3 regions of the Bradyrhizobium sp. ma5 genome follow, and region 3 is predicted to be linked to each of the others. Evidence: predicted binding sites of a transcription regulator. Region 3 holds the regulator's gene; each other region holds the start of a gene.
What was found. The regulator PhoB, encoded in region 3, activates phosphate uptake and scavenging genes when phosphate is short. The targets are predictions, from matches to a motif close to TGTCATNNANCTGTCAT.
Positions count from the first base shown of each region.

Region 1 (7,120 bases), 1.7 Mb from region 3:
CACGAAGGCCGGGCTCGATCGCCCGGCCTTCTCTCCTCTCAACTCCGAACCGGACTGGCACGCGCCGATGGCGACCGCCGTATCCATTCTTCCGGCGCAGCAACTGGCCACGCTGGAAGACGCCTACCGCAGGTCCGTGGCGCGCAAACGGCTGAAAGCCGCGCTGGCGACGGCGATATTCTGCGCGGCGCTGCTGATCGCGGCGTTCGGCGCGGAGGTGAACCTGCGCACGCTGTTCACCTATTTCGGCAACTTCGTCAGCTATTTCGACCGCATCCTGACGCTCGAATCGGGCGCCCGGGTCTGGACCGATTTTCCCGAATGGTTCTGGGGCTGGCAGAAATGGCTGAAGATGCTCGGCGAGACGATCCTGATCAGCTATGTCGGCACGCTGACTGGTGCTGTGTTTGCGTTTGCGCTGAATTTCTTCGCCGCCCAGAACACCTCGCCGGGGCCGTGGGTGCGCTTTGTCATCCGTCGCCTGCTCGAATTCGCCCGCACCGTGCCGGGCATCGTGTTCGCGCTGATCTTCGTGATCGCATTCGGCCTCGGGCCGATGGCCGGCGTGCTGGCGATCGCGATCCACACCACCGGGGCGCTAGGCAAGCTGTTCGCCGAGATCGTCGAGAATGCCGACATGAAGCCGGTCGAGGGCATCCGTTCCACCGGCGCGAGCTGGCTGTCCTGCATGCGCTTTGCCGTGTTGCCGCAGGTCTCGGCGGGCTACGCCAGCTATGCGCTGCTGCGCTTCGAGATCAACGTCCGCGAGGCGTCGGTGATGGGCTTCGTCGGCGCCGGCGGCATCGGGCAGGAGCTCGTGGTCGCGATCCGCAAGTTCTACTATTCCGACGTCAGCGCCATTCTCGTCACCGTCATCGTCACCGTCTTCATCATCGACATCTCGACCGGCTGGTTGCGTGGCCGGCTGTTCGGCAAGGAGACCCGGCGATGAGCCAGCTGCCGAAGCCGGACACCGCGGACTTGCGTGCGAAATATCCCGGCGTATTCGAGCGCCCGGCGTCGGCGCGGCTGGCGCTGCCGGCGATGATCGCTGTGGCGGTCGGGATCTTCGTCTACGGCGTGGTCGATCTCGATTTTTCGCCGACGAGGCTGATCACGGGGATGAGCCAACTCGGCTGGATCACCATGATGATGGTCCCGCCGAATCCCGGCGCATCCTTCCCGCTCTACATGCAGGCGCTCGGCGAGACGCTGTCGATCGCGCTGCTCGGCACCACGCTCGCGGCGCTCTTTGCGCTGCCGGTCAGCCTGCTGGCGGCGCGCAACGTCATTCCCTCGAACCTGATCCGCTTTCCGGTGCGCCGCTTCTTGGATTCGATCCGTGGCGTCGATACGCTGATCTGGGCGCTGGTCTGGATCAACGTCGTCGGCCTCGGCCCGTTCGCCGGCGTGCTGGCGATCATGGTCTCCGACTTCGGCGCGTTCGGAAAGCTGTTCTCGGAGGCGATCGAGGCGGCGGATCGCAAGCAGGTCGAGGGCATCCGCGCCTCCGGCGGCAACGCGCTGCATGAAATCCGCTTCGGCCTGCTGCCGCAGGTGCTGCCGGTGATCGCCGGCCAGCTGCTCTACTTCATCGAGTCGAACACCCGTTCGGCCACCATCATCGGCATCGTCGGCGCCGGCGGCATCGGGCTACAGCTCGCCGAGCAGATCCGCGTGCTGGAATGGCAAAAGGTGTCGTTCCTGATCCTGATGATCCTGATCGCGGTCGCCGCGATCGACTTCATCTCGAGCAAGCTGCGCTTTGCCATCATCGGGCAACGGGCGGTGGTGTAGCTTGCCGAACGCTAATCCTTCTCCCCTTGTGGGAGAAGTTGGTGCGAAAGCGGTGCACCGTCAGTGTGGCGGCACGCTCAGCTATTCTCGACGAGAAACTCGACGCGCTCGGCGGCAAAGCGCGAGCGCTTGGTCACCAGTGGGCGGTCCAGCATGTCGACGTCGGTGGCGTCGACCACCAGCACCGGCCGCCCCAGCGGCAGATCGAGCCGTGCAGCGTCGGTCGCATCGGCAATCGCCGCGGTAATTCGGGTCGAGGCGCGGCGGTAGTCCCTCACGCCGTAATGCCCGAGCAGCTTGGTCATCGAGCGAACATCGGCGAATACGCTGCCGGCATCGGGAAACCGCTCGGCCGACAGCCAGGTAGTCGAAACACAGATCGGCGTCCGGTCGGCGAGCCGCACCGCCTCGATCCGGATCAGCGGCGCACCGATCTTCAGGCCGAGCTCGCGCGCGATCTCGCGATTGGCGACGTCGCTGCCTGCATCGATCAGTTGGCCGCGCGGCTCGTGGCCGCCGGCGCCGACGATCTCGGAGAATCGCGTGCGTGAGCGTAGCGGATAGGCAAGGCGCTGAGCTTCGACATAGGTGCCGCTGCCGCGCTCGGCGCGCACCAGGCCGCGCTCCGCCAATGCGGCGAGCGCCCGCCGCACCGTGTGGCGGTTGACCCGGTAAGTCTCGGCGATCTCCATCTCGCCGGGCAGCTTTTCGCCCGCAGCAAAGCGGCCGTCGGCGATGCCGCGCTCGATGCCGTCAGCGACTTGCCGCCACAAGGCGACGCCAGAACTTTCCTGCATGCTCATGGCGCGGTGATACCAGAAATCTTCGGTTTGTCACGAAACAGTCATGGCGCTCGGCTATCAAGTTGTCTATTATCATAGACAACTTGATGCAAGCAAGGTTGCCCATGAATCCGACCATGAGTTCGACCGGACCAGACAGCAAACAGGCCCAGCGCAAGGCCGCGATGACGGTGCTGGCGCACTCCGCTGCGGCCGACATCGCAGGCAGGCTGGCGGCGATCGCGGTGCCCAGCCATGAGAACCTGCGCGAGCCGGAGAACGGCCTCGTGATGATGCGCGGGCGGATCGGCGGTGACGGTGCGCCATTCAATCTCGGCGAGGCGACGGTGTCGCGCGCGGCGGTGCGGCTTGTGACCGGTGAGGTCGGCTTCGGCTACACGCTCGGCCGCGACGCGCACAAGGCGCAAATGATCGCACTGTGCGACGCCATGGTGCAATCCGCGGAGCTGTCCGCCGAGGTCGAAGCGAAGGTGATCGCGCCGCTGCGTGTCGCCATGAATGCCGAACGCACCCGCAAGGCCGCCGAGACCGCGGCGACGCGGGTTGATTTCTATACGATGGTGCGCGGTGAGGGGTGATGCAATGACGACGATTGCCGAAATGCCCGCAGGCTTCGCCGACAAGGTGCTGTCGGCACAATCCACGTTTCGCTCCGTGATGGATGCGATGGCGCGCCCGGGCAGCGTGCAGCGCGTCGCCGCTGATGTCGGAACGCCCGCCGGCATGATGCGCGGCTCGGCTGCGATCGCGCTGACGCTGTTCGATCACGACACGCCGATCTGGCTCGATGCCGCGATGTCGGCAACGCCGGATGTCGCGCGCTGGCTGAAGTTTCACGCCAGCGCGCCGGTGGTCGTGGATTCCGCGATCGCAAGCTTTGCGCTGATCGGCGACGCCGCGAACCTGCCGGCGCTCGAGCATTTCGCGTTCGGCAGCAACGAATATCCTGACCGCTCGACCACGCTGATCCTGCAGGTCGACAGCCTGACCCAGGGCCCGGCCTTCGAGCTGAAGGGGCCCGGCATCGACGGCAGCGCGCTGTTACAGGCGATGATCAAGCCGCGCGACCTGTTCCAGCGGCTGTCGATCAATGAAGCGCTGTTCCCGCGCGGCATCGACGTCGTGCTGGTCCACGACGACAATATTGTCGCGATCCCGCGCACCACGCGGCTGATCGCAAGCGGAGTGTGAGCGATGTATGTAGCCGTCAAGGGAGGCGAGCGCGCCATCGAGAACGCTCATCGGCTGCTGGCACATGAGCGGCGCGGCGATCGCGATGTGCCCGAGGTGACGCTGGCGCAGATCTCCGAGCAGCTCGCGCTCGGCGTCGACCGCGTGATGACCGAAGGCTCGCTCTACGATCGCGAACTTGCGGCGCTCGCGATCAAGCAGGCACGCGGCGACATGATCGAGGCGATCTTCTTGGTTCGCGCCTTCCGTGCCACGCTGCCGCGTTTCGGAGCCACCGAACCGGTCAACACCGGCGAGATGCAGGTGCGGCGGCGCATCTCCTCGACCTTCAAGGACGTTCCGGGCGGCCAGATCCTGGGGCCGACCTTCGACTACACCCATCGCCTGCTCGATCCGCAGCTCGCGGAAGGTTTTGTGCCGGAGCAGCCGGCGACCGCCGAAGCCTCGCAGGCGGCGACGCCGCGGGTCACCGACATCCTCGGTCGCGACGGCTTGATCGAATCGTCGCCGCAAGCAGATAGCGATGCACCGGTCGGCGACCTCACGCGCGAGCCGCTGAACTTCCCGGCCGATCGCGATCTGCGGCTGCAGAATCTGGCGCGCGGCGACGAGGGTTTCCTGCTGGCGCTCGGCTACTCCACGCAGCGCGGCTACGGCCGCAACCATCCCTTCGCCGGCGAGATCCGCTTTGGCGAGGTCGAGGTCGAATTCGCAGCCGAGGATGTCGGCTTCGCAGTGCCGCTCGGCTCAATCGAGCTGACCGAGTGCCAGATGGTCAACCAGTTCAAGGGCTCGACCACCGAGGCGCCGTGCTTCACCCGCGGCTATGGCCTCGCCTTCGGCCAGAGCGAGCGCAAGACCATGTCGATGGCGCTGGTCGACCGCGCGCTGCGCGCACGCGAGCTCGGCGAGGAGGCGGCGGCGCCGGCGCAGGACGAGGAGTTCGTGATGTCGCACTCCGACAATGTCCAGTCGACCGGCTTCGTCGAGCATCTCAAGCTGCCGCATTACGTCGACTTCCAGTCCGAGCTCGGTCTGCTCCGTAAGCTGCGGCAGGAGTTCGCGGAAGCCAACGAGGCCGTGGAAATGCAGGAGGCCGCGGAATGAACGCGCCGACATACAATTTCGCCTATCTCGACGAGCAGACCAAGCGGATGATCCGCCGCGCGATCCTGAAGGCGATTGCAATCCCCGGCTATCAGGTGCCGTTCGCGAGCCGCGAGATGCCCATGCCCTATGGCTGGGGCACCGGCGGCGTGCAGGTGACGGCGGCGATCCTCGGTCCCGACGACGTGCTGAAGGTGATCGACCAGGGCTCGGACGACACCACCAACGCGATCTCGATCCGCAAATTCTTCGGCAAGACCGCCGGCGTCGCGACCACGACCTCGACGACGGACGCGACCGTGATCCAGACCCGGCACCGCATTCCCGAGGCGTCGCTGCACGCCGGCCAGGTGCTGGTCTATCAGGTGCCGATCCCCGAGCCGCTCCGCTTCCTCGAGCCGCGCGAGACCGAGACGCGGCGCATGCACGCGCTCGCCGAATACGGCCTGATGCACGTCAAGCTCTACGAGGACATCGCGCGCTTCGGCCACATCGCGACCGCCTACGCCTATCCGGTGAAGGTGAATGCCCGCTACGTGATGGACCCGTCGCCGACGCCGAAATTCGACAATCCGAAGATGGACAATTGTGCCGCCTTGCAGCTGTTCGGCGCCGGCCGCGAGAAGCGCATCTACGCGATCCCGCCCTATACCACCGTGGTCTCGCTGGATTTCGAGGATCATCCGTTCACGCGCTACCGGTTCGACGCGCCCTGCGCGCTGTGCGGCGCCGATAATTCCTATCTCGACGAGATCGTCACCGACGACAAGGGCGGGCGGATGTTCGTCTGCTCCGACACCGACTTCTGCGAGCAGCGCCAGGCCGCCGGCCATCACGGTACCGAGAGCGCGGCGCCGCACAAGGAGAAGGCGCATGTCTGAGCTCTTCGGCCTCGACAACGATCAGCCGCTGCTGGTGGCCGAGGGGCTTGCCAAGAATTACGGCCGGCTCCCGGCCTGCCGCGATGTCTCCTTCGCGCTCTATCCCGGTGAGGTGCTGGCGATCGTCGGCGAGTCCGGCTCGGGCAAGTCGACGCTGCTGCAACTGCTCTCCGCGCAGTTCGCGCCGAGCGCGGGACAGGTGTCCTACCGGATGCGCGACGGCGTGCTGCGCGATCTTGCCGAACTCGGCGAAGCCGAGCGGCGCTTCCTGTTCCGCACCGACTGGGGTTTTGTGCACCAGGACCCGGCGCAGGGCCTCCGCATGGGCGTCTCGGCCGGCGCCAATGTCGGCGAGCGGCTGATGGCGGTCGGCTGGAATCACTACGGCCGGATCCGCGACACCGCGTCGACCTGGCTCGATCGGGTCGAGATCGATGTCGGCCGCATCGACGATGCGCCGAAGACCTATTCGGGCGGCATGCGGCAGCGGCTGCAGATCGCGCGCAACCTCGTCACCGAGCCGCGGCTGGTGTTCATGGACGAGCCGACCGGCGGCCTCGACGTCTCGGTGCAGGCGCGCCTGCTCGACCTGATGCGTAATCTCGTCAGCGAGCTTGGCCTTGCCGCCATCGTCGTGACCCACGATCTCGCGGTCGCGCGCCTGCTGTCGCATCGCGTGATGGTGATGAAGGGCGGCCGCGTCATCGAGACCGGTCTCACCGACCAGGTGTTGGACGATCCCCGCGAGCCGTATACGCAGCTGCTCGTTTCCTCGATACTGCCGCCATGAGCTTGCCAATGACCGCGATGATCGAACTTGCCAACGCCGAGAAGACCTTCACCATGCATCTGCAGGGCGGCGTCGAGCTGCCCGTGGTGCGCGGCGTCTCGTTCCACGCTGATCCCGGCGAATGCGTGGTGCTGGCGGGCCCGTCGGGCGCCGGCAAATCCTCGATCCTGAAGATGATCTTCGGCAACTATCGCTGCGACAGTGGCCGGATCGGCATCCGCCATCGCGGCAAGGTGATTGACCTCGCCACCGCCGAGCCGCGCCAGGTGTTGAGCATCCGCCGCTCGACGATCGGCTATGTCAGCCAGTTCCTGCGCGCGGTGCCGCGGGTGGCGACGATCGACGTCGTCGCCGAGCCGTTGATCGCCAACGGCGTGGCGCGCGAGGAAGCTCGCGAACGCGCCGGGAAACTGCTGCGTCGCCTCAACATCCCGGAGCGGCTGTGGACCTTGCCGCCCTCGACCTTCTCCGGCGGCGAGCAGCAGCGCGTCAACATCGCGCGTGGCTTCATCTCGGACCTGCCGATCCTGCTGCTGGACGAGCCGACCGCT
Region 1 covers NZ_CP170156.1:2,530,296-2,537,415, forward strand. Annotated here, with positions in the region: gene phnE (phosphonate ABC transporter, permease protein PhnE) at 68-952, shown strand; gene phnE (phosphonate ABC transporter, permease protein PhnE) at 949-1,797, shown strand; gene phnF (phosphonate metabolism transcriptional regulator PhnF) at 1,875-2,600, opposite strand; gene phnG (phosphonate C-P lyase system protein PhnG) at 2,717-3,178, shown strand; gene phnH (phosphonate C-P lyase system protein PhnH) at 3,183-3,791, shown strand; gene ACE103_RS11720 (carbon-phosphorus lyase complex subunit PhnI) at 3,795-4,898, shown strand; gene ACE103_RS11725 (alpha-D-ribose 1-methylphosphonate 5-phosphate C-P-lyase PhnJ) at 4,895-5,779, shown strand; gene phnK (phosphonate C-P lyase system protein PhnK) at 5,772-6,569, shown strand; gene phnL (phosphonate C-P lyase system protein PhnL) at 6,578-7,120, shown strand, end outside.
Region 1: phnF (phosphonate metabolism transcriptional regulator PhnF) is a predicted target of PhoB. The motif match lies at 2,629-2,645, and genes of this name have one in related genera.

Region 2 (7,120 bases), 2.0 Mb from region 3:
TTGGTGAAGTCGCTCGCAATCGAGCTCGCGGCATCAGGCGCCACCTCAAATGCCGTGATGCCCGGCTATACGCGCAAGGATCCGGGCCTGTTCGGCGCGCTGGACACCGCGACCTGGGAGCGGGTGGCAATGGCCAATCCGATGCAGCGGCTGGCCGAGGCCGACGAGGTCGCCGCCGTCGTCGCCTTCCTGCTGTCGCCGGAAGCAGGCCACATCACCGGCGCCACGCTGCCGGTCGATGGCGGCCTGACCTTGATGTGACGGCATGACCGACGACACGTCCGCACATCAGGTTGACGTCGTCGTGCTCGGCGCCGGCATGGTCGGCGTCTCCGCCGGCCTTGCCGCACGGCAGCGTGGTCTGTCCGTCGTCATCGTCGATCGTCGCGAGCCGGGCAGCGAGACCTCCTACGGCAATGCCGGCATCATCTCGTCCGGCTCGATCCTGCCGCTCAACACGCCATCGCTTTTAAAGAACCTGCCGAAATACCTGACCAACACCCACCCGGCGCTGCGCTGGAATCTTCCGTGGGCGGTCGCCAATGCCGGCTGGGTGATCCGCTTCCTCGCCGCGGCGACACCGTCGCAGACCAAACCGCGCGCCGCCGCGCTGCACGGCCTGATCGGGGCGTCGATGAGGTTGCATCGCGACTGGATCGTGCAGGCGGGCGCCGGCCATCGCATCCGTGAGACCGGCTGGCTCAAGGCCTGGCGCGGCGACGGGCTCGCGACCGCCAAAGCCGAGCAGGCGGCGCTCGCCGAATTCGGTATCAAGAGCGAGGTGCTCGACCGGCAGGCCATCTCCGCGCTCGAGCCGAACATCATCCCTGCCTACAGCGTCGGCCTGCTGCACAGCCAGACGGCATCGGTCGATTCACCCGGCGCGGTGGTCAAGGCCTATGCGCAGATGCTCGCCGCCAGCGGCGGCACCGTGCGGCAATCCGAGATCCGGCGGATCGCACAACAAGGCGAAGGCTGGCGCGTGCAGCTTGCCGACGGTGAGATCGCCGCGCGCCATGTCGTGGTCGCGCTCGGGCCGTGGTCGGCCGAGCTGCTGCGGCCGCTCGGCTATCGCGTGCCGCTGGCATTCGAGCGCGGCTATCACCAGCATTTCGTGCCGAACCCGGCACGCAAATTGCTGCGGCCGATTCATGATGCGGAGGGTGCCTTTCTGATGACGCCGATGGAGCAGGGCGTTCGCGTCACCAGCGGCGTCGAGCTGACCGCGCGCGATGCGCCGTCGAACTATGCGCAGCTCGAGGCGGTGGTGCCGATGGCGCGCAGCGTGGTCGAATTCGGCGATGCAGTCGGCGAGCGCTGGCGCGGCGCGCGGCCGACGCTGCCCGACAGCCTGCCGATGATCGGCGAGGCGCCGCGGCATCGTGGCCTCTGGCTCGCCTTCGGCAACCAGCATATCGGCTTCACCACCGGTCCCGGAACGGGCGCCGCGGTTGCGGCGATGATCGCGGGCGCGGCGCCGCCGTTCGACGTGAAGGCCTTTTCGCCGGGCCGGTATATCGCGTGACTCGCGCGAGGCCGCCTGCGATGCTGGGGCATCAAGGCGAGTACGCAAAGCGTTTTCGAGCGAAGTGGGCACCGGTTCGCGTGAAGAAAACGCGTCAAAACTAGAGTCAACCGAGGGGCTGGATGAACTACGTCTGGGATTTCGGGATCCTCGCCAAGTACAGCCATCTGTTCTGGCTCGGGCTCGGCTGGACCATGGCCTACACGATCGGCACCATCATCCTCGGCACCTTGATCGGCCTGATCGTCGGCATGCTGCGGCTGCGGCGGATTCCGGTGATCGACTGGCTGCTGATCGCCTATATCGAGCTGTTCCGCTGCACGCCGCTGCTGGTGCAGATCATCTGGTTCTACTACGCGTTTCCGGTCGTGATCGGCGTCAACATCCCGGCGCATGTCGCAGCCGTCAGCGTGCTGTCGCTCTATGGCGGCGCGTTCTATGCCGAGATCGTGCGCGGCTCGATCGAGAGCGTGCCGGTCGGGCAGTGGGACGCGGCGAAGGCGCTCGGCTTCCGCGGCTGGCGGCTGATGCGGCTCGTGATCCTGCCGCAGGCGCTGAAGCCGATGATGGCGCCCTACGTCAACCAGTCGGTGACGCAGCTCAAGAACACCTCGCTGGTCTCGATCATCGCGGTGCCCGATCTCGTCTACAACGCCACCTTGATCAACGCCGACACTTACCGGCCGCTCGAGGTCTACACCATCGTGGCGCTGATCTATTTTGCGATCCTGTTTCCGTCGACGCTGGTGGCGCGGCGGCTAGAGCGCGGGCTGACGTACGACAAGGTGTGAGGCTGCCTCTTCTCCCTCTCCCCGCTCTTCGCGGGGAGAGGGTTGGGGTGAGGAGCCTCCATCCGGTGAGCAATTCGCGACTTGTTGAGCAGTGTGCCTTGCCCCTCACCCGGACCGCATCTGCGATGCGATCCGACCTCTCCCCGCGAAAGAGCGAGGAGAGGTGAAGAAGCCGCAATGTGATCGATAAAGACGCGCTCTAAATACTCAGCTCCACCGGCACGTCCTCCGGCTTGACGCCGGCGAGGCCGAGGCCTTTGACGAACCATTCGCGCATCTGGCCGATGCCGCGGTTGTAGTCGATCCACACCGACAGGAAATCGCGCCAGCGCTTGTCCTGTTCGCGCCGCACCGCTGTGCCGCTTGCGATCGTCACCGAGGGCGAGGCCAGGATCTTGTAGGTGCCGAGGTTCGGGTTCTTGGCGATCGCGGTCAGCCCGAGCACCAGTGCGTTGACGACGCAATCGACGCGGCCCGACGACATTTCCAGCATCACCTCGTCGCGCGACTTCAGCGACTTGATGGTGGCGTTCGGCGCGAAGCGCCGGGCCACCGCCTCGTTGGCCGAGCCGACGTCAACCGCGATCTTGACCTCGGGCTTGTTGATGTCGGCCCAGGTCTTGGCCTCCAGCCCCTTCTTCAGCATCGCGCCGAACGGATGCGGGAACACCAGGCTGGTGAAGTCCACCACCAGCGCCCGCTGCGGGGTCGGGTTGAGCGCAAAGCCGAGATCGATCTTGTTGGCCTGCAAATCGAGAATTGAATTGCCGTAGGTCGACTCGACATATTCCAGCTTGACGTCGAGCAGCTTGGCAAGGTCGTTGGCCATCTCGATGGAGAAGCCGGACCAGGTGCCGGTGGCGAGGTCCTTGTTGAAATAGGGCAACTCGCCCGGCAGCACCGCAATCCGCAGCACCTTGTTGGCCCTGATGCGGTCGAGCGTGTTGTCGGCCTGGGTCTGCGCCGCAGCCGGGGTTGCCATGGCGGCCGCGAGTGCCGCGCCGCTGCCGATCCCGAGCGCATAGCGCAGCGCGTCGCGGCGATCTTCGGAAATTGCGATGTCGTCGGATTGAGTCAAGCGGGCCTCCCTGCACCAGATTGAGGAAGCCTAGCGTCGGGTTCCGGTGCCAGCAAGGGCGCACACCTGCGCCATTGGTAGGCGTGGCGAAGGGGAGATGCCTATCTCTTCAGCTCGCCCAGCTTGCGGCAGGCTAATCGCATCTAGCCCGCCTCCGCAGGGGCGCCCTGCCAAAATATCGAAAACAACCCCATGCACAGTAGCCGGAGGCGTACCTGCATTCGACACGTCAACTTGACATGTCGGGCAAATCAGTGGCACTATTCTATTATTCCGAAATTGCGCGGACGTGTTTCTCTCTCCCCGTAGGAACGGGGAGAGAGAAACGACCAGCATCAATACCGTCCCGGCACGTACATCTCGGGCGGGATCGGGCCGCGGTGATAGTCGGGGTTGCGCACCCGCGGCGGCAGCACCACCGGTTGGTGGGTGACCTGCTGATAGGGGATCTGGGTCAACAAATGCGAGATGCAGTTGAGCCGGGCGCGCTTCTTGTCGACGGCATCGACGATCCACCACGGCGAGTCCCGCAGATGGGTGCGCTCCAGCATGGTCTCCTTGGCCTTGGTGTAGAGCTCCCAGCGGGTCCGCGCCTCGACATCCATCGGGCTCAGCTTCCACTGCTTCAGCGGATCGTGGATCCGCATCGAGAAGCGAAACGCCTGTTCCTCGTCGGTGATCGAGAACCAGTATTTCAAGAGGATCGTGCCGGAGCGGATCAGCATGCGCTCGAATTCCGGCACCGACTTGAAGAATTCCTCATACTGCTCGTCGTTACAGAACCCCATCACCTTCTCGACGCCGGCGCGGTTGTACCAGCTGCGGTCGAACAGCACGATCTCACCGCCGGCCGGCAAGTGCGAAACATAGCGCTGGAAGTACCATTGCGTGCGTTCGCGCTCGTTCGGCGCCGGCAGAGCCGCAACGCGGCAGATGCGCGGGTTGAGCCGCTGGGTGATGCGCTTGATGACGCCGCCCTTGCCGGCGGAATCGCGGCCCTCGAACAGCACCACGACCTTCTGCTTCTCGTGCTGCACCCAGTCCTGCAGCTTGACGAGCTCGCCCTGCAACCGCAGCAGTTCGCGGAAGTAGAGCTTACGGTCGATCGTCGGCTGTCCGGCGACGCCGTCGTGGTCGAGCTCGTCAAGCCTCATGTCGTCGAGCTCGAGCTCGAGTTCCTCGTCGAGGCTGTCGGCCATCTCCTGATGGATGCGGGCGCGCAAGGCTTCGTCGCGGGAGGCTTCGTCGCGCAAGGCTTCATCTCGGGTGGCGTCGTCGGTGAGGTCGGAGGCGGTCATGAAGGTCCGTCTTTCAGTATGTTAGATGGATCGACGGGAGCATTGACGGGCGATGTTACCCCTCTATGACAACGGCATGACCGCTGTTTCACGCAAGCGCGCGGACTGTGCTAACAAGCGCTGACAAGATCAAAAAAGGAGACGCCGATGATTTCGCTCGCGCCAAAAGACGTCCTGCCGGAGGACGGCACCGCCGGCACGCTGGTCGGACGGGTCTGGCTGCCGCAGGCCGGCGGACCCGCCGTGGTCGCGGTGCGGGGTGACGGCGTGTTCGACGTCACCGCGCGTTTCCCCACCGTAAGCGCGCTGTGCGAGGAGGCCGATCCCGCCGCCGCGTTGCGTGCCACGCGCGGCGAGCGGATCGGCGATTTCGAGACGATCCTCGCCAACACACCGCCCGACGGACGCGACGTGACAAAACCGCATCTGCTGGCGCCAGTCGACCTGCAGGTGCTGAAGGCCGCCGGCGTCACCTTTGCGATCTCGATGCTGGAACGCGTGATCGAGGAGCGCGCACGCGGCAACCCGTCATCGGCGGAGGCCATCCGCAAGGAGGTGGTGCGCCTCGTCGGTGACGATCTGTCCAAGTTGAAGCCGGGCTCCGAGCCGGCGATGCGGTTGAAGCAGGTGCTGATCGACCAGAACGCCTGGAGCCAGTATCTCGAGGTCGGCATCGGTCCCGATGCCGAAGTGTTCACCAAGGCGCCGACGCTGTCCTCGGTCGGCACGGGCATGGATGCCGGGCTGCATCCGAAATCGACCTGGAACAATCCGGAGCCGGAGGTCGTGCTCATCGTATCCGGCGCCGGCAAGATCGTCGGCGCCGCGCTCGGCAACGACGTCAACCTGCGCGATTTCGAAGGCCGCTCGGCGCTGTTGCTGTCGAAGGCCAAGGACAACAACGCCTCCTGCGCGATCGGCCCGCTGCTCCGGTTGTTCGACGGGACCTTCTCGCTCGACGACGTCAGGAAGATGGATGTCGGCCTCACCGTGAAGGGCGCCGACGGCTTCGTGCTCGAGGGCCATTCCTCGATCAGCAAGATCAGCCGCGACCCCACCGATCTGGTCGCCCAGACCATCGGCCCCGTGCATCAGTATCCCGATGGATTTGCGCTGTTCCTCGGCACAATGTTCGCACCGGTGAAGGACCGCGACGCCAAGGGCGAAGGCTTCACCCACAAGCGCGACGACATCGTAACCATTGCCGCGCCGCAGCTCGGCAAGCTCGTCAACCGCATGCGGGGCAGCGACGAATGCGAGCCCTGGACCTTCGGCGTTGGCGCGCTGATGAAGAACTTGGCGCAGCGCAAGGTGCTGTGAGGATGAGCGCAGCGCGTAGGGTGGGTTAGCCAACGGGTCCGCCCGAAGGGCGGCCCGATGATAAACTCCGCGTAACCCACTATCTTGCCGTGCGACACGGTGGGTTACGCCTTCGGCTAAAGTGCTATCGTGCTTGCCGTCGCCGCCGGCGTTGTCGAACATGTTCAGAAACCTGCGCGGCAGATCAATCGCGTGCTGCAACTTGAGGGCGCGCGGATGCATGAAATTCGCAGCGACCGCTTGTCGCGCCCTTATGTGATCCAGTTCATCCTCATTTGCGCTGCTTCGCTTCAGCATACTGGCTCGGCGCGAACAGAAGGAGTCGCGGACATGAGCGAGCAGCCATCGAATGGAATGCCTGATTGGCTCACGACCGACATGCTGGTGATTGCCGTTGCACTGGCCATCATCGTGGTTGGCATGTGGATTGCGCCGTAGCCTCCGGCTGGTTGCCCCGCTGGGATATCGCGGGGTGGTGTCACCGCCATACGCGCGAGGCGATGGCGAGCCCTACAAGCCGATCATCCGGAAGATCATGCCGCCGATGTTCGGGCCATGACGGTGATGGCGGCGATGATGACCTCGCGCCGGCTCGTCGCCGCCTGCGGCGGTCATTGCGGCGTTGGCGATCCTGCCGCCGTCCCGCTCGGGGCCAACAGCGTCGAACGCGGCCTTCTGCTCGTCGCTGAGCGCGCTGTAGAAGCTGTCCAGCGCCGGACGCACCGTGCCGATCGCCTGCAGCATCGAATCCAATCTGGCTTCGGCCGCGGCAAGGCGTGCCGGCGGCGTGCGTGCGTCGGTGGGCGGGCAGGACGATTTCAGGGTGTCCTCGGCTTTTGTCGCCGCATCGCGCAAGGCATCGAGGCTCGCCCGCTGCGCGTCGGTCGGCTTGACGTCGCGTTCGATGACCTCGCCCGGCCAAACGATGGTCGCGGGCTGCGCCGTATTGCAGTTTCCGTTGTCCGCCGTCGCCTCACGCCTGGTGCGGCGCTGATCCGCTGCCAGCGCCGTCACCTTAGCTTTCTGGTCGTCGCTGAGCAGCCCGTAGAACTTCTGCAGCGCCGGCTGAAGAATGCCGACCGCGTCGCGCATGGCCTGGAGGCGCTGC
Region 2 covers NZ_CP170156.1:2,817,941-2,825,060, forward strand. Annotated here, with positions in the region: gene ACE103_RS12955 (SDR family NAD(P)-dependent oxidoreductase) at 1-261, shown strand, start outside; gene ACE103_RS12960 (NAD(P)/FAD-dependent oxidoreductase) at 266-1,525, shown strand; gene ACE103_RS12965 (amino acid ABC transporter permease) at 1,648-2,316, shown strand; gene ACE103_RS12970 (transporter substrate-binding domain-containing protein) at 2,516-3,394, opposite strand; gene ppk2 (polyphosphate kinase 2) at 3,730-4,692, opposite strand; gene ACE103_RS12980 (fumarylacetoacetate hydrolase family protein) at 4,840-6,012, shown strand; gene ACE103_RS12985 (hypothetical protein) at 6,142-6,450, shown strand; gene ACE103_RS12990 (Spy/CpxP family protein refolding chaperone) at 6,523-7,120, opposite strand, start outside.
Region 2: ppk2 (polyphosphate kinase 2) is a predicted target of PhoB. The motif match lies at 4,758-4,774, and genes of this name have one in related genera.

Region 3 (7,120 bases):
GGTCGATCTCGGCCTCGGTGACGATCAGGGGCGCGAGGAAGCGCACGACATTGTCGCCGGCGCCGACGGTGAGCAGCTTCTCATTGCGCAGCGCGGCGATCAGATCGCCCGACGGCACCACCGCCTTGACGCCGATCAACAGGCCCTCGCCGCGCACCTCCGACAGCACGCCGGGATAGCGGTCGACCGCGGACGCGAGCTTCTGTTTGAGCAGCAGCGACATCTTCTGCACGTGCTCGAAGAAGCCGGGCTTGAGCATGACGTCAAGCACGGCATTGGCGGCGGCGACCGCGAGCGGATTGCCGCCGAAGGTCGAGCCGTGCGAGCCCGGCGCCATGCCGGCCGCAGCCTGCGCGGTCGCCAGCACCGCGCCGATCGGGAAACCGCCGCCGAGCGCCTTGGCCAGCGACATCACGTCCGGCGTGACACCGGTGCGCTTGTAGGCGAACAGCTCGCCGGTGCGGCCCATGCCGGTCTGCACCTCGTCGAAGGCGAGCAGCAGGCCGTGCTCGTCGCACAGCGCGCGCAGCGCCTTGAAGAACGCCTGCGGCGCCGAGCGCACGCCGCCCTCGCCCTGCACCGGCTCGATCAGGATGCCGGCGGTGTGGGGACCGATCGCCTTCTTCACCGCCTCGATGTCGCCGTGCGGCACCTGGTCGAAGCCGTCCATCGGCGGGCCGAAGCCTTCGAGATATTTCGCCGAGCCGGTCGCAGCCAGCGTGCCCAGCGTGCGGCCGTGGAAGGCGCCTTCGAAGGTGATGATGCGGTAGCGCTCGGGATGGCCCTTGGAGAAGTGATAGTGGCGGACCAGCTTGATCACGCCCTCCATCGCTTCCGCGCCGGAATTGCAGAAGAACACCAAGTCGGCAAAGCTCTGCTCGCACAGCCGCGCGGCCAGCACCTCGCCGTCCGGGCTCTTGAACAGGTTCGACATGTGCCAGAGCTTGGTCGCCTGCTCCTGCAGCGCCTTGACCAGATGCGGATGCGCATGTCCGAGCGCGTTCACCGCGACACCCGAGGTGAAATCGAGATAGCGGTCGCCGTTGGTTGCGATCAGCCAGGCGCCCTCGCCGCGCTCGAAGCCGAGATCGACCCGGGCGAAGACGGGGAGCAGATGCGACGAGGCGTTGGTCATGGCGTTCACTGCCGTTTTAAAGCCGTCAATTGCTGCGCGCCTTGACGCCAACGCAGCAACCGCCAGCTTCGGAAAACAAAACGGCCGCCTTTGCGGGCGGCACGTGTGGGTCATTCTATGCGGCGGCCGGTCAGTGTCAATCGCCAGGAGCCGGCCTTTGCCGGCCTTCCTGCAATGCGAAACCAGCGCAATCCGGAGCATTCCGGTGCGGTGGAAAAGCCTCATAGCAATGCTTAACTTTGTGGGAACATGTGGACGCACGGCCGCGGACTCTTGCGCCAGAGTCACGCCATATTGTAGCGTTTGGCCTGTCGGGTACGACATCTCGTGCGGCAGTACTGGACCCTCTAAGTAGCCTTCGTTCTCGCGTAAACGTTCGGGCGCAACACCGTGCCCGGCGAGGGCTAAGGGATTCTGGCCGCAGGGATATTTGTCCAGATTGGCTCGCAGCGCCGCTCCGATGAGTGGCCGGCGCCATGCGAAAGGAAGAATGTGATGACTGTATTGACATGGTCCGACGATCGCGTCGAGCAGCTGAAGAAGCTCTGGGAATCCGGCCTCTCGGCCAGCCAGATCGCGGCGGAACTTGGCAATGTGACGCGAAACGCCGTGATCGGCAAAGTGCATCGGCTCGGACTCTCCGGCCGCGCCAAGGCTCCCTCCACGGCTGCGCCGCGGCAGCGCAAGGCCCGCCCCGCCCAGCACATGATGCGGGTGGCGCGCCCGGTCTCGCGCGGCAACACCGCCCTTGCGCATGCCTTCGAGGTCGAGATGGAGCCGGATCCGATCTCCTTCGACAACGTGGTGCCGATGAGCCAGCGGCTGTCGCTGCTCGAGCTCAACGAGGCCACATGCCATTGGCCGGTCGGCGATCCCTCGAGCCCGGAATTCTTCTTCTGCGGCGGCAAGGCGCTCGGCGGCCTGCCCTATTGCGCGCACCACTCGCGCGTCGCCTATCAGCCGGCCGGCGATCGCCGCCGGCCGTCGGCGAAGCCACAGATCAAGTAAGCACTCGGGAAACTGCCTGGACTGCAAAAACAAATCCCCGCGAAAGCGGGGATTTTTTTGTGGCTCGTAGCCCGGATACATCCACCGCGTCGTCCCGGCGAAAGCCGGGACCCATACGCCGCGGCCGACGCAATCGGCAAGCGACCAGACGGCTTTCTAACAACACCCATCGTGGTTATGGGTCCCGGCTTTCGCCGGGACGACGCCGTGTTGTGGTTTGCGATCGCCTGCCAGCCTACGGCTGCGGCTCGGCCTTCGCGAAGCGATCGTCGAGCGCGTAGCCGGCGCCGCGCACGGTGCGGATCGGATCCTGCTCGCGGCCCGGATTGAGCAGCTTGCGCAGGCGGCCGATATGCACGTCGACGGTACGCTCATCGATATAGATGTCGCGGCCCCAGACGCTGTCGAGCAGCTGCTCGCGGCTGAACACGCGGCCGGGATGTTCGAGGAAGAATTCGAGCAGCCGATACTCGGTCGGACCGAGATCGATCGGACGTCCCGAGCGCGCCACGCGGCGCTTCTCGCGGTCGAGCTCGATGTCGCCATAGGTCAGCACGGTCGCAAGCCGCTCCGGGCTCGCACGACGCAGCAGGCCCTTCACCCGCGCCAGCAGTTCCGGCACCGAGAACGGCTTGACGATGTAGTCGTCGGCGCCGGTGGCAAGCCCGCGCACGCGCTCGCTCTCCTCGCCGCGCGCGGTCAGCATGATGATCGGAAGCTGCTTGGTCTCGGGCCGCGCCCGCAGGCGGCGGCACAGCTCGATGCCGGACAGGCCCGGCAGCATCCAGTCCAGCACCACGAGGTCGGGAACGCGCTCCTTCAGGCGGGTATCGGCATCGTCGCCGCGCCCCACCGTTTCGACATCGTAGCCTTCCGCATCGAGGTTGTAGCGCAACAATGTCGTCAGCGCTTCCTCGTCTTCGACTACCAGAATGCGTGCGCTCATCGGTTTAAGTTCTCTCTCTGTGATGATCCGTTGCCCAGACGCAAACCGAAACGCTTACTTTCCTGAGCACAACCCCCGCGGAAACGACTTGTCGTGAAGACAATCCGGCTCCGCGCCTGCGGATCATGTCCTAGGTACCCGGCACCGTGGTGGCAAAGTTGGTCATGTCGCCCTTCGGGCGCTTGTCGGTGATCTGCTGGCCCTCGATCATGTAGAACACCGTCTCGGCGATGTTGGTGGCGTGATCGCCGATCCGCTCGATGTTCTTGGCGCAGAACATCAGATGGATACAGAACGAGATGTTGCGCGGATCCTCCATCATGTAGGTCAAGAGCTCGCGGAACAGCGAGGTGCAGATCGCATCGACCTCCTCGTCACCCTTCCAGACGTTCATCGCCGCCGGCAGATCGTGCGCGGCATAGGCGTCGAGCACCGACTTGACCTGCGACAGCACGAGGTCGGTCATGTGCTCCAGGCCGCGGATCAGCTTCAGCGGCTGGAAATCGCTCTCCAGCGCCGCGACGCGCTTGCCCATGTTCTTGGCGAGGTCGCCGATCCGCTCGAGGTCGGTGGCGACGCGCATCGCGCTGACGATTTCGCGCAGGTCGATCGCCATCGGCTGGCGGCGGGCGATCGTCAGCACCGCGCGCTCTTCGATGACGCGCTGCAGATTGTCGATCTCGATGTCGGCGGCGACCACGCGCTTGCCGAGCGCGACGTCGCGACGGATCAGCGCGTCGACCGACTCGGTGATCATCCGCTCGACGAGGCCGCCCATCTCGGCGACCAGGCGAGTCAACTCCTGCAGGTCGCTGTCGAATGCCTTGGCGGTATGTTCAGAAGCCATCTTGTATCTCCTCAGCCGAACCGGCCGGTGATGTAATCCTGAGTCCGTCGATCGCTCGGCGAGGTGAATATCTTGTTGGTGTCGTCGAACTCGATCAGCTCGCCGAGATACATGAAGGCGGTCTTGTCGGAGACGCGCGCCGCCTGCTGCATGTTGTGGGTAACGATCGCGATCGTGTAGTCCTCTGAGAGTTCCTGGATCAGCTCCTCGACCTTGGCGGTCGAGATCGGATCGAGCGCCGAGCACGGCTCGTCGAACAGGATCACCTCGGGCCGCACCGCCACGGTGCGCGCGATGCACAGGCGCTGCTGCTGGCCGCCGGAGAGCGACAGGCCGGAGGCGTTCAGCTTGTCCTTGACCTCGTTCCACAGCGCGCCGCCGCGCAGCGCCTTCTCGACCCGATCGTCCATCTCGGACTTCGAGATCTTCTCGTAGAGGCGGATGCCGAAGGCGATGTTCTCGTAGATCGTCATCGGGAACGGCGTCGGCTTCTGGAACACCATACCGACCCGCGCGCGCAGCAAATTGAGGTCGAGCTTGGGATCGAGAATGTTGGTCTGGTCCAGCATCAGCTGGCCGACCGCGCGCTGGCCCGGATAAAGGTCGTACATCCGGTTGAAGATCCGCAGCAGGGTCGACTTGCCGCAGCCCGACGGGCCGATGAACGCCGTGACGCGGTTGGTGCCGAGCGTCAGGTTGATGTTCTTCAGCGCGTGGTGCTCGCCGTAATAGAAGTTGAGGTTGCGCACCGTGACTTTCGGCGGCGCTTCCGGCAGCGGAACCTGGGGAACGTGGCTCGCGACGGTCGTGGAGACGGAAAGCTCGGTCATTTTGTGGCCCTTTCGGCACCAAGGATACGCGCGCCGATATTCAGCGCGAGCACAGTGAAGGTGATGAGCAGCGCACCGCTCCACGCCAGCTCTTTCCAGTAGGCGTAGGGGCTCTGCACGAAGTTGTTGATGGTCACCGGCAGGTTGGCCATCGTCTTGGTCAAATCCCAGCTGAAGAACTGGTTCGACAGCGCGGTGAACAGCAGCGGCGCGGTTTCACCGGCGACACGGGCGGTCGCCAGCAGCACGCCGGTGATCAAGCCGCTACGCGCAGCACGATAAGCGATCCGCTTGATCACCAGCGAACGCGGCAGGCCGAGCGCGGAGGCTGCCTCGCGCAGCGGATTGGGCACCAGCAGCAGCATGTCTTCGGTGGTGCGCACCACGACCGGGATCACGATCACGGCGAGCGCGAGCGCACCCGCAATCGCCGAGAAGCCGCGCATCGGCACCACCACCGCACCATAGATAAACAAGCCGATGATGATCGAGGGCGCGCTGAGCAGGATGTCGTTGATGAAGCGGATCACCGAGGTGAGCTTGTCGTGCTTCCCGTATTCGGCGAGGTAGGTGCCGGCGAACAGGCCGAGCGGCGCGCCGATGCCAACGCCGATCACGGTCATGATGACCGAGCCGACAATGGCGTTGAGCAGGCCGCCGTCGGTCGAACCGGGCGGCGGCGTGTTCTGGGTGAACAGCTGCACGCTGAGGCCGGCAAGGCCGTTATAGAGCAGCGTGAACAGGATCAGCGCCAGCCAGGTGACGCCGAACAGCGCCGCACCGACACAGAGTGCGCGAATGACGATGTCGCTGCGACGGCGGGATTTGTAGATCGGGTTCATGGCGCTATTTCCCCGCCTTCTTTTCAAGCCGCATCAGCATCAGCCGGGCGCCGGCGAGCACGAAGAAGGTCAGCACGAACAGCAGGAGGCCGAGCAGGATCAGGCCGGACTGGTGCAAGCCGTCGCTCTCGGCGAATTCGCTGGCGATCGCCGCCGAGATCGTGGTGCCCGGCGCGAAGATCGACGACGAGATGCGGAACGAGTTGCCGATGATGAAGGTCACCGCCATGGTCTCGCCGAGTGCGCGGCCGAGCGCCAGCATGATGCCGCCGATCACCCCGACGCGGGTGTACGGGATCACGACGTTGCGGACGACTTCCCAGGTGGTGCAGCCCATGCCGTAGGCGGCTTCCTTCAGGACCGGCGGCACGGTCTTGAACACGTCGACCGAGATCGCGGTGATGAAGGGCAGCACCATGATCGCGAGGATCAGCGCGGCGTTGAACAGGCTGAGATAGGACGGCGGCCCTGCGAACACCGCACCCAGCACCGGGACGCCCTCGAAGATCCTGATCATGAAGGGCTGGAACGTGTTGGCCAGGAACGGGCCCAGCACGAAGAAGCCCCACATGCCGTAGATGATCGAGGGGATGCCGGCGAGCAGCTCGATGGCGATGCCGATCGGACGGCGCAGTATTTGCGGGCAGAGTTCGGTGAGGAACACGGCGATGCCGATGCCGACCGGAATGGCGATCATCATCGCGATGACGGACGTGATCAGCGTGCCGTAGATCGGGCCGAGCGCGCCGAGCACCGGCGGATCGGCCGAGGGCGCCCAGCGCTGCGTCCAGAGGAAGGCGAAGCCGTATTCCTTCATCGCCGGCCAGGCGCCGGCGATCAGCGACAGGATGATGCCGCCGAGGATCAACAGAACCGAAATCGCCGAGATCCGGGTGATCCAATAGAACGTGAGATCACCGAGCTTGAAGGCGCTGAGGGCCTTGGCGCGATCGTAAGGTCCCGCGGCTTCCATCACATCGCTCTGAACAGCCATGTCTGCCACGCCAATCCCCTCATTACTATGTGAAAGCTACGCAAACCGCTACGCCCCGAAGCGATCTTCAATGACGCATTTGACCGGGCGTCGTTCCGGCTTGCGCCACCCGGGGCGCGACCCCCGGCCCCACCCCGCGTTTCTTGCCGCGGTGATGGAGCCCGGGTCTCAATCGGTCGACCTGTGCCGCCCTTGGGAGGCGGCACAGGCCGTTTTCGAAACGTCTGACTTAGCTCTTGATGTCCGAGGACCAGGTCTTCTCGATCAGCTTGACGACCGATTCCGGCATCGGGATGTAGTCGAGCTCTTCGGCCGCCTTGCCACCCTTCTCGAAGGCGTACTTGAAGAACTTGATCGCTTCCTGCGAGGCCGCCTTGTCGGTCGAGTCCTTGTGCATCAGGATGAAGGTCGCCGCGGTGATCGGCCAGGAGGCTTCGCCCGGCTGGTCGGTCAGGATCACGTAGTAGCCGGGAGCCTTGGCCCAGTCGGCATTCGACGCAGCAGCCTGGAAGGCGGCG
Region 3 covers NZ_CP170156.1:786,019-793,138, reverse strand. Annotated here, with positions in the region: gene ACE103_RS03630 (aspartate aminotransferase family protein) at 1-1,135, opposite strand, end outside; gene ACE103_RS03625 (GcrA family cell cycle regulator) at 1,631-2,143, shown strand; gene phoB (phosphate regulon transcriptional regulator PhoB) at 2,379-3,089, opposite strand; gene phoU (phosphate signaling complex protein PhoU) at 3,220-3,936, opposite strand; gene pstB (phosphate ABC transporter ATP-binding protein PstB) at 3,948-4,766, opposite strand; gene pstA (phosphate ABC transporter permease PstA) at 4,763-5,608, opposite strand; gene pstC (phosphate ABC transporter permease subunit PstC) at 5,613-6,602, opposite strand; gene pstS (phosphate ABC transporter substrate-binding protein PstS) at 6,832-7,120, opposite strand, start outside.